DNA from 2 places in the Acidovorax sp. GW823-FHT05D11 genome. Region 2 is predicted to be linked to the other one. Evidence: riboswitches for the same ligand, from Rfam matches in the RefSeq annotation. Region 2 holds a riboswitch; the other holds the start of a gene.

Region 1 (4,407 bases), 2.4 Mb from region 2:
GTGACGGTTTCCACCACCGCGCTTCCTATTTGGCTCGTATGCTCCTCAGCTGCGCAGTCACCGCCGTCTGGTTGCGCGTGGCGCGTATGCAGTCGCTGCGGGGCGCTACCCACGCGTCTCCGGCAGCTTGTAAGCCGCCCCTGCGACTCTCCGTTTTCTATCAGGGTCATAGGAAGCGGCGGATGGTTTTTGCGGGGTCCCCCCACTAAAATCCCCGGATGCTCCAGCAACGCACCCTCAAGACGATCACCCGCGCCGTGGGCGTGGGCCTGCACAGTGGCCAGCGGGTCGAGCTGACCCTGCGGCCTGCGCAGCCGGACACCGGGATCGTGTTCCGCAGGGTGGACCTGCCGCAGCCGGTGGACATCCCCATCCGGGCGGAGGCCGTGACCGACACCCGCCTGGCGTCCACCATCGCCGTGGGCAATGCCAAGGTGCACACCGTGGAGCACCTCATGTCGGCCTGCGCGGGGCTGGGCATCGACAACCTCTATGTGGACATCACCGCCGAAGAGGTGCCCATCCTGGATGGCTCTTCGGCATCGTTCGTGTTCCTGCTGCAAAGCGCGGGCATCGAGCTGCAGAATGCCCCCAAGCGCTTCATCCGCGTCACCCGCCCCGTGGAAGTGCGCGAAGGCGAGGGCGCCGCGGCCAAGTGGGCTCGGCTTGCGCCCTACCACGGCTACAAGCTCAGCTTCGAGATCGACTTCGACCACCCCGCCGTGGATTCCACGGGCCAGCGCGTGGAGTTCGACTTGGGGCAAGGCAACTACAGCCGCGACATCGCCCGCGCGCGCACCTTCGGCTTCACGCGCGATGTGGAGATGATGCGCTCCAACGGCCTGGCGCTGGGCGGCGGCCTCGACAACGCCATCGTGATGGACGACTACAAGGTGCTCAACAGCGACGGGCTGCGCTACGACGACGAGTTCGTCAAGCACAAGATCCTGGACGCGATGGGCGACCTGTACCTGATCGGCAAGCCCCTGCTCGCGGCCTACAGCGCCTTCCGCTCGGGCCACGCCATGAACAACCTGCTGCTGCGCGAGCTGCTGGCCCAGCGCGATGCCTGGGAGGTCGTCACGTTCGAGGACGAGCGCCAGGCGCCCGGCGGGTTTGCCCAGCCGGCGCGCGCCTGGTGAGCATGAAGCACCATTCCCGGGCCGCAGCCCGGAGCCTCCTGCCAGTGCCGCGCCCGTTTTCACGGCGCCGGGAGTCCCTGACATGCTGATCTTTCGCTGGCTGGCCATGCTGCTGCTCCTGGCGGCGGCCGTGTCGTTTGCCTTCTATGCCGGCACGGGGCAGGCGCGCTACAAGCGCCTGGGGCTCGTCATCCTCAAGTGGACGGTGATCGCGGCCGTCTTCTTCTTTGCGGTGGTCCTCATCGGGCGCCTCGCCTGACCGAGAGGCTCCGCGGCGCGGTTTTCTCTCTCTGGCCTATACTCGCGCCTGCTCCGGGGTGTGCGTAAGCGCTGAGATGCGAGGTGGCTGAAGAAATTCGGCAGGCCTTGCGAACCCGACGAACTTGATCCGGTTCATACCGGCGGAAGAAGAGCCGACCTCCTTGTCTCCGTGCCCGCAGTCCCTGCTGGCACGCCATGCCTCAGGTGCAGCCGCACCCGAGGGGCGCACAGGTCCATTCCGGAGCAGCACCCACCGCCACCGGAACCAGGAGACCTGCCCATGAACGCCCCCGACCCCCACGCCAAGCTGGCCACCCCCGAGAAGTTCGCCGAGTTGCTCGCACGCACGCGCGAACCCTTTCCTGCCTCACGCAAGGCCTACCTCCCCGGCCACCTGCACACCGATCTGCGCGTGCCCGTGCGCGACATTGCGCTGACCAACGGCGAACTGGTCAGCGTGTACGACACCTCCGGCCCGTATACCGACCCCGAGACTGCGATCGATGTGCGCAAGGGCCTGGCGGGAGTGCGCGGCGGCTGGATCACCGGCCGTGGCGACGTGGAGCACTACGAAGGCCGCGCGCCCGTGGCGCTGGACGATGGCCAGAAGAGCGAAGACGCCACCCGTCTGGCCCAGCTGCGCGCCGAGGCCGCGGCCCTGCAGCGCAAGCCCTTGCGCGCCAAGGCGGGTGCCAACGTCACGCAGATGCACTATGCGAAGAAGGGCATCGTCACGCCCGAGATGGAATACGTGGCCATCCGCGAGAACGGCAAGCGCGAGTGGATGGAGCAGTACATGGCCGACGCTGGCCGCGAGCAGCGGCTGATGGGCAACCCCATGGGCGCGAGCATCCCCAAGATCATCACCCCCGAATTCGTGCGCGACGAAGTGGCCCGGGGCCGCGCCATCATTCCCGCCAACATCAACCACCCCGAGGTGGAGCCCATGGCCATCGGGCGCAACTTCAAGGTCAAGATCAACGCCAACATCGGCAACTCGGCGGTCACGTCGAGCATCGAGGAAGAGGTCGAGAAGCTCGTGTGGGCGATCCGCTGGGGCGCCGACAACGTGATGGACCTGTCCACCGGCAAGAACATCCACACCACGCGCGACTGGATCGTGCGCAACTCGCCCGTGCCCATCGGCACGGTGCCGATCTACCAGGCGCTCGAAAAGGTGGGCGGCGTGGCCGAAGACCTGACCTGGGCGATCTTCCGCGACACGCTGATCGAGCAGGCCGAGCAGGGCGTGGACTACTTCACCATCCACGCCGGCGTGCGCCTGGCCTACATCCACCTCACCGCGCAGCGGCGCACGGGCATCGTCTCGCGCGGCGGCTCCATCATGGCCAAGTGGTGCATGGCGCACCACCGCGAGAGCTTCCTGTACGAGCACTTCGAGGACATCTGCGACATCATGAAGGCGTACGACGTGTCGTTCAGCCTGGGCGACGGCCTGCGCCCCGGCTGCGCATCGGATGCCAACGACGAGGCGCAGTTCGCCGAGCTGCACACGCTGGGCGAGCTGACCCAGGTGGCCTGGAAGCACGACGTGCAGACCATGATCGAAGGCCCCGGCCATGTGCCCATGCACATGATCCAGGCCAACATGACCGAGCAGCTCAAGACCTGCCACGAGGCGCCGTTCTACACCCTGGGCCCGCTGACCATCGACATCGCACCGGGCTACGACCACATCGCATCGGCCATCGGCGCGGCCATGATCGGCTGGATGGGCACCGCCATGCTGTGCTACGTGACGCCCAAGGAGCACCTGGGCCTGCCCGACCGCGACGACGTCAAGCAGGGCATCATCGCGTACAAGATCGCCGCGCACGCGGCCGACGTGGCCAAGGGCCACCCGGGGGCCCGCGCGCGCGACGACGCGCTCTCCCAGGCGCGTTTCGACTTCCGCTGGCAGGACCAGTTCAACCTGGGCCTGGACCCCGACACGGCCAAGGAATACCACGACGAAACGCTGCCCAAGGACAGCGCCAAGGTGGCGCACTTCTGCTCCATGTGCGGCCCCAAGTTTTGCTCCATGAAGATCACGCAGGAAGTGCGCGAATTTGCCGCCCAGAAGGGCGTGGCGGAGGCCGAGGCGCTGGCCCAGGGCATGCAGACCAAGGCGGCGGAATTCCAGCAGCGCGGCGGGCAGTTCTACATTCCCGTGACACCGGTGGCATAAGCCCGCCTACTGACCCCGGGGATTCCCTGCAAAGGGCCCCGGGGCGGTGCTTACCCTGTGCGGCGGGGGCGGCAGCCCGGCATATAGTCCGGCCACACTCGGTTCAGAAGACCGGGGGGAGGGCGTGGCACCAAATTTGCTATGCTGGATTGTCTGTTAAAAATTGTAAGGAAGAGCCATGAATGCTCTGGGCCGCTTCTCCATCCGCACGCGCCTTTACTTCGGAACCGTCTTTTCCCTGATCCTGCTTGTTGTCATCGGCGCCATGGGCTACGTGGCGCTGGACCGCACGCGCGGCACGCTGCAGGTGCTGTTCTCGCAGCGCGTACAGACCCTCACCGACATGTCGGAGCTGCGCACCACGCTGGGCGACCTGCGCCGTACCGAAAAAGACATCATCATCAACTTCAACAACTCGGTCGAGGTCTCCGCGCTGCGCGAGACCTGGGCCAAGACACTGGCCGCGCTGCGCAAGAGCCTGGCCGACGTGCGCCAGGTGCAGTCGGGCGATGCGGCCTTCGTCGAGTCCATCGACAAGTCGCTGGCCGAGATCAAGCAGTACGAAACCGGCATTTCCCCCATCTTCGAGAAGATCGAGGGCGCGCAGCTCGATGGTGCCGGCGGCGGCGCCTATGCCGACCGGCTCAAGGTCCACATGGAGGCCACCGACAAGCTGTTCTCCAGCCTGGCCACCACGGCCCGCGCGCAGATGGACGAGGCCCGCGCGGGCGTGGAGTCGCGCACCTCCACCATGTCGGCCTTCATCGGCATCGGCCTGCTGCTGGGGCTGGCCGTGCTGATCCCGCTCACGTTCTT
Region 2 (4,407 bases):
GCGCTGGACCTGCTGGTGGCTGTGCTGGGCATCTCGCCCCGCCTCGGGCCCATTGCGGACTGGGGTTTGGCCATGGACCGCAAACAGCTGGTGGTGGACACCGAAGCCTTCCGCACCAGTGTGCCCGGCATCCACGCCGTGGGCGACATCAACACCTACCCCGGCAAACGCAAGCTCATCCTGTGCGGCTTCCACGAGGCCACGCTGGCGGCCTTTGGCGCCGCCGAGGCGCTCAAGGGCGACAAGGTGGCGCTGCAATACACCACCACGAGCCCACGGCTGCACCAGCTGCTGGGTGTGGCGCCGGCCTCTGCGCCTTCCGCCAGCACGTAGTCCAGGCGGATCAGGGCACCGCCATGCCGTGCCCGAACGGCGCGCCCACAAATAAGCACAAAATGTCCAAAAGGCGCGCAAGCGCCCGGCACGATGGCGTCTCCATTCACCCATCAGGAGCACACCATGAGCCAACAACCCCTTCAATCCATCTGGGACACCTACACCGCGTCGTGGAAGACCGACTCGGCCGCGGACCGCACAGCCCTTTTTGCCCAGTCCCTCGACCCCGCCTGCACCTACAACGACCCACTGGCCACCGCCCAGGGCTGGGACCAATTGACGGCCTACATGGACAACTTTCACAGTCAGGTCCCCGGCGGGCATTTCGTGACCCACTATTTCGCCAGCCACAACCAGCAGAGCATTGCCAAATGGAACATGGTGGATGGCAGCGGACAGGTGATCGGGGAAGGCGTGAGCTACGGCCGGTACAACGACCAGAACCGGCTCGTGGCCATGACCGGTTTCTTTGAAACCCCGTGAACGGACGCCAACGTGCTTTATCTGCGGCAAATCCAGGAGGGCATCGATTTCATCGAGGCCCATCTCGAATCCGATATCCAGCTTTCCGAGGTGGCGCGGGCCGCCGGGATGAGCCAGTGGCACTTCCAGCGGATCTTCAAGGCGCTGACCAACGAAACCCTGAAGACCTACATCCGCTCGCGCCGGTTCTCGCGGGCGCTGGAGCAGTTGACCAGCACGCGGCTGAGCGTGCTCGACATTGCGCTGGCGTCCGGGTACGAGACGCAGGAAAGCTTCACGCGCGCGTTCCGGGATTGCTTTCGGCTCACGCCGTCGCAGTACCGCAAGATGGGCAACCGCTCGCTGTTCGTGCGCAAGATCCGGTTTGACGAAAGCTACCTCGCGCACATTCACCACAACATCTCCCTGGCACCCGACATAGAGGAGCAGCCCGCCATGCAGCTGGTCGGGCTGCCCACGGACTACTACGGCATCGATTCCGAAAAGAACAACCTGGGCCAGAAGCTGCCGCCCCTGTGGGCGAAATTCCTGCCCCGGCTGGGCGAGATTGCGAACACCGTGCCCGGGGTCTGCTATGGCGTCGTGGCACCGGCGGGGCCCCACACGGAAGCGCTGCGCTACCTGGCCTGCATCGAGGTGAAGGGCCCCGGCGCCTTGCCACCGGGCATGGTGGCCATGGAAATCCCCGCATCGACCTATGCGCGCTTCACCCACCGGGGCCCTGCGCAGAATGTCGATGCGACGGTGAACTACATCTACTCGAGCTGGCTGCTGTCGGCGGGCCCATCGCACACCCTGGGGCCGGATCTGGAAATCTACGGTGCCCAGTACCACCCGACGTCCGGCGACTCGGTGATGCACTACGCGATCCCCATCGCCCGCCCCGCGCCCTGAGCGCCCCACTACAATGGCCTCGCGTTCCTTCTGGAACGCCCACGCTAGGGGTGTCGGGACCGGGCCACCGGAACCGACTGAGAGAGTCCCTTTGAACCTGATTGAGATCATCCTCGCGCAGGGAAGCACGTCCGCCTCGGCACAGCCCAGAATGAAATGACTTTGGGGCACGCTGGCGGGCCGCCCCTGCTCTGTACTGCCACGGAGCCTGCCATGTCCTCATCCCCCGCCGCGCCCGCCACCAACGAAGCGCTGGCCCCCGTCTCCCCCGACCGCCGCGTCTTCCAATGGCACGACCACGCCTCGCTCTGGTTCAGCCTGGGCGTGGGCCTGCTGGTCATGCAGGTGGGCGCCTACCTGATGCCCGCGCTGGGCACGCAAGAGGCGCTGATCGCCATCGTCTGCGGCTCCATCGTGGGCGCGGGCCTGCTGGGCTGGGTGGCCAAGCTGGGCTGCGACAGCGGCCTGGCCAGCGCCGGGCTGATGCATGCCGTCTATGGCCGCACGTTCGCCAGCCTGCCGATCATTTTGAACATCGTGCAGCTGGTCGGCTGGGGCACGTTCGAGCTGGTGGTGATGCGCGACGCCACGGTGGCCATCGGCCAGCAGTCCGGCACCATGGCCGGCGCGCATTGGCCCGTGCTGGCCACGCTGCTGTGGGGCGGCGTGGTGATGCTGCTCATCAGCGGATCGATGGTGCAGCTGGTGCGCAAGGTGATCGCGCGCGTGGCGCTGCCGCTGGTGGTGCTGTCGCTGCTGTGGCTGTCGTGGCAGTTCCTGTCGCTGGCGCAGGCCCAGGGTTTTGAAGCGCTGTGGACACGCAAGGGCGAAGGCGGCATGGGCGTGCTGCCCGCGCTGGACCTGGTGATCGCCATGCCCATCTCGTGGCTGCCGCTGGTGGCCGACTATGCGCGCCACGGCAAGAACGGCGGCTCCGCATTGCGCGGCACGTGGCTCGGCTATGCGCTGGCCAACATGTGGTGCTACACGCTCGGTGTGCTGGTGGCGCTGACGCTGCCCAGCAAGGATCTGGTGCAGGCCCTGTTGCTGGCCCAGGGCGGGCTGATCGCGCTGTCGCTGATCCTGATCGACGAGGTGGACAACGCCTATGGCGACACGTATTCGGGCGCGGTGTCGGCACACAGCCTGCTGCCGCGCTGGGGCGTACGCAAGTGGGGCCTGGCCATGGCTGCGGTGTGTACCGGCCTCGCGCTGGTGCTGCCCATGCACAGCCTGGAGCCATTTTTGCTGCTGCTCAGCTCGGTGTTCGTGCCGCTGTTTGGCGTGATCCTGGGGCGGCTGGCCTTTGGCGCCAACGCACCCGCGCTGCTCGCTGCGGCACGCCGGGTGAATGCGGCCCCGGTGGCGATCTGGCTGGTGGGGATTGCCGTCTACCACCTGGCTCCGCAGGTGGTACCGGGCGCGGGCTCGGCGCTGCCGGCGCTGGCGTTCAGCTTTGTGCTGGCCTGGGCCACACGGCCACGGGTGCGTTGAATCGCTATTGAATTGTGAGCATATAGCGCTTACTGGATAAGCGCCAGAGGCCAAAAACAATCAAACCTTTAAAGCACCAGCTGCGCCACGGGCGCATGGCCGTGGTTGAGCGGGCCATGGCCACGGCCGGTGGTCACATCGGCCCCTGCCGCGATGGCGCCCAGAATGTAGGCACGCGCGCGCTCCACCGCCTGCTGCAAGGGCAGGCCCCGCGCCAGGTGTGCCGCGATGGCCGATGACAGGGTGCAGCCCGTGCCATGCCCGTTGTGCGTGGCAATGCGTGCGGACTCCAGCCGCTGCCGCACGCCGCCGCGTGTGGCCAGGACATCCACCACCCAGTCTCCGGGCAGGTGGCCGCCCTTGAGCAGCGCCGCCGGGGCGCCCAGGGCCAGCAGCCCGTCCACCGCAGCTGCCAGCGCATCCACGCCCTCGATCGTGCGCCCCAGCAGCCAGCCGGCCTCGTCCAGGTTGGGGGTGATCACCTCGGCCAGCGGAAACAGCTCCTGCACCAGCACGTTCACGGTTTCCGCGGCGATGAGCCGGTCGCCGCTGGTGGCCACCATCACCGGGTCGAGCACCACGTGCGGCAGCTGGTAGGTGCGGATGGCATCGGCCACCACGCGCACCACTTCGGGCGAATGCAGCATGCCGATCTTGACCGCGTCCACGCCGATGTCCTGCACCACGGCATCGATCTGGGCCTTGAGCATCTCGGGCGGAATGCCGTGGATGCCCGTGACGCCGCAGGTGTTCTGGGCCGTGATGGCGGTGATGGCCGTCATGCCGTAGCAGCCCAGGGCGCTGAAGGTCTTGAGGTCGGCCTGGATGCCCGCCCCGCCGCCGCTGTCGGAACCGGCGATGGAAAGCACGCGCACATAGCGGCGTGCTGCGGAGGTCGGGGGAATCAATGAAGTCATGGCAAAAATTATGGCCTATGCGTTAGCGCAAAAAGAGCTGCCACGGGTTGTGCTGTAATTGATTTTTCCGGACGAAACAGGGGTGTCCCGCGGTCGAGAACTGAACAGGTTCTTGGGTGCGCGACTGAGAAATACCCTGGGGCACCACAGAACACTGCGCACCGCGCGGCGCGTACTGGCCCCGCTACCCGATCCAGGTCATGCTGGCGTGGGGAGTTTCCAAGAGCGGCTCTGCCCCCGTTTTGTCCATGGTTGCCAGCCAACACACAGACAGACAGACGGA

The links. Region 2 has a riboswitch for thiamine pyrophosphate ahead of AC3RCE_RS15690 (purine-cytosine permease family protein). Riboswitches for the same ligand answer to the same signal wherever they lie in the genome.
Region 1: linked by a shared signal. The riboswitch ahead of thiC (phosphomethylpyrimidine synthase ThiC) and the one ahead of AC3RCE_RS15690 (purine-cytosine permease family protein) in region 2 are both predicted to bind thiamine pyrophosphate.

Annotation. Positions count from the first base shown of each region.
Region 1 is NZ_CM179502.1:1,019,096-1,023,502, forward strand. It holds gene lpxC (UDP-3-O-acyl-N-acetylglucosamine deacetylase) at 219-1,142, shown strand; gene AC3RCE_RS04675 (hypothetical protein) at 1,225-1,401, shown strand; TPP riboswitch at 1,446-1,569, shown strand; gene thiC (phosphomethylpyrimidine synthase ThiC) at 1,711-3,591, shown strand; gene AC3RCE_RS04685 (methyl-accepting chemotaxis protein) at 3,770-4,407, shown strand, end outside.
Region 2 is NZ_CM179502.1:3,371,305-3,375,711, forward strand. It holds gene AC3RCE_RS15675 (NAD(P)/FAD-dependent oxidoreductase) at 1-333, shown strand, start outside; gene AC3RCE_RS15680 (nuclear transport factor 2 family protein) at 460-819, shown strand; gene AC3RCE_RS15685 (GyrI-like domain-containing protein) at 832-1,713, shown strand; TPP riboswitch at 1,750-1,854, shown strand; gene AC3RCE_RS15690 (purine-cytosine permease family protein) at 1,927-3,207, shown strand; gene thiD (bifunctional hydroxymethylpyrimidine kinase/phosphomethylpyrimidine kinase) at 3,276-4,124, opposite strand.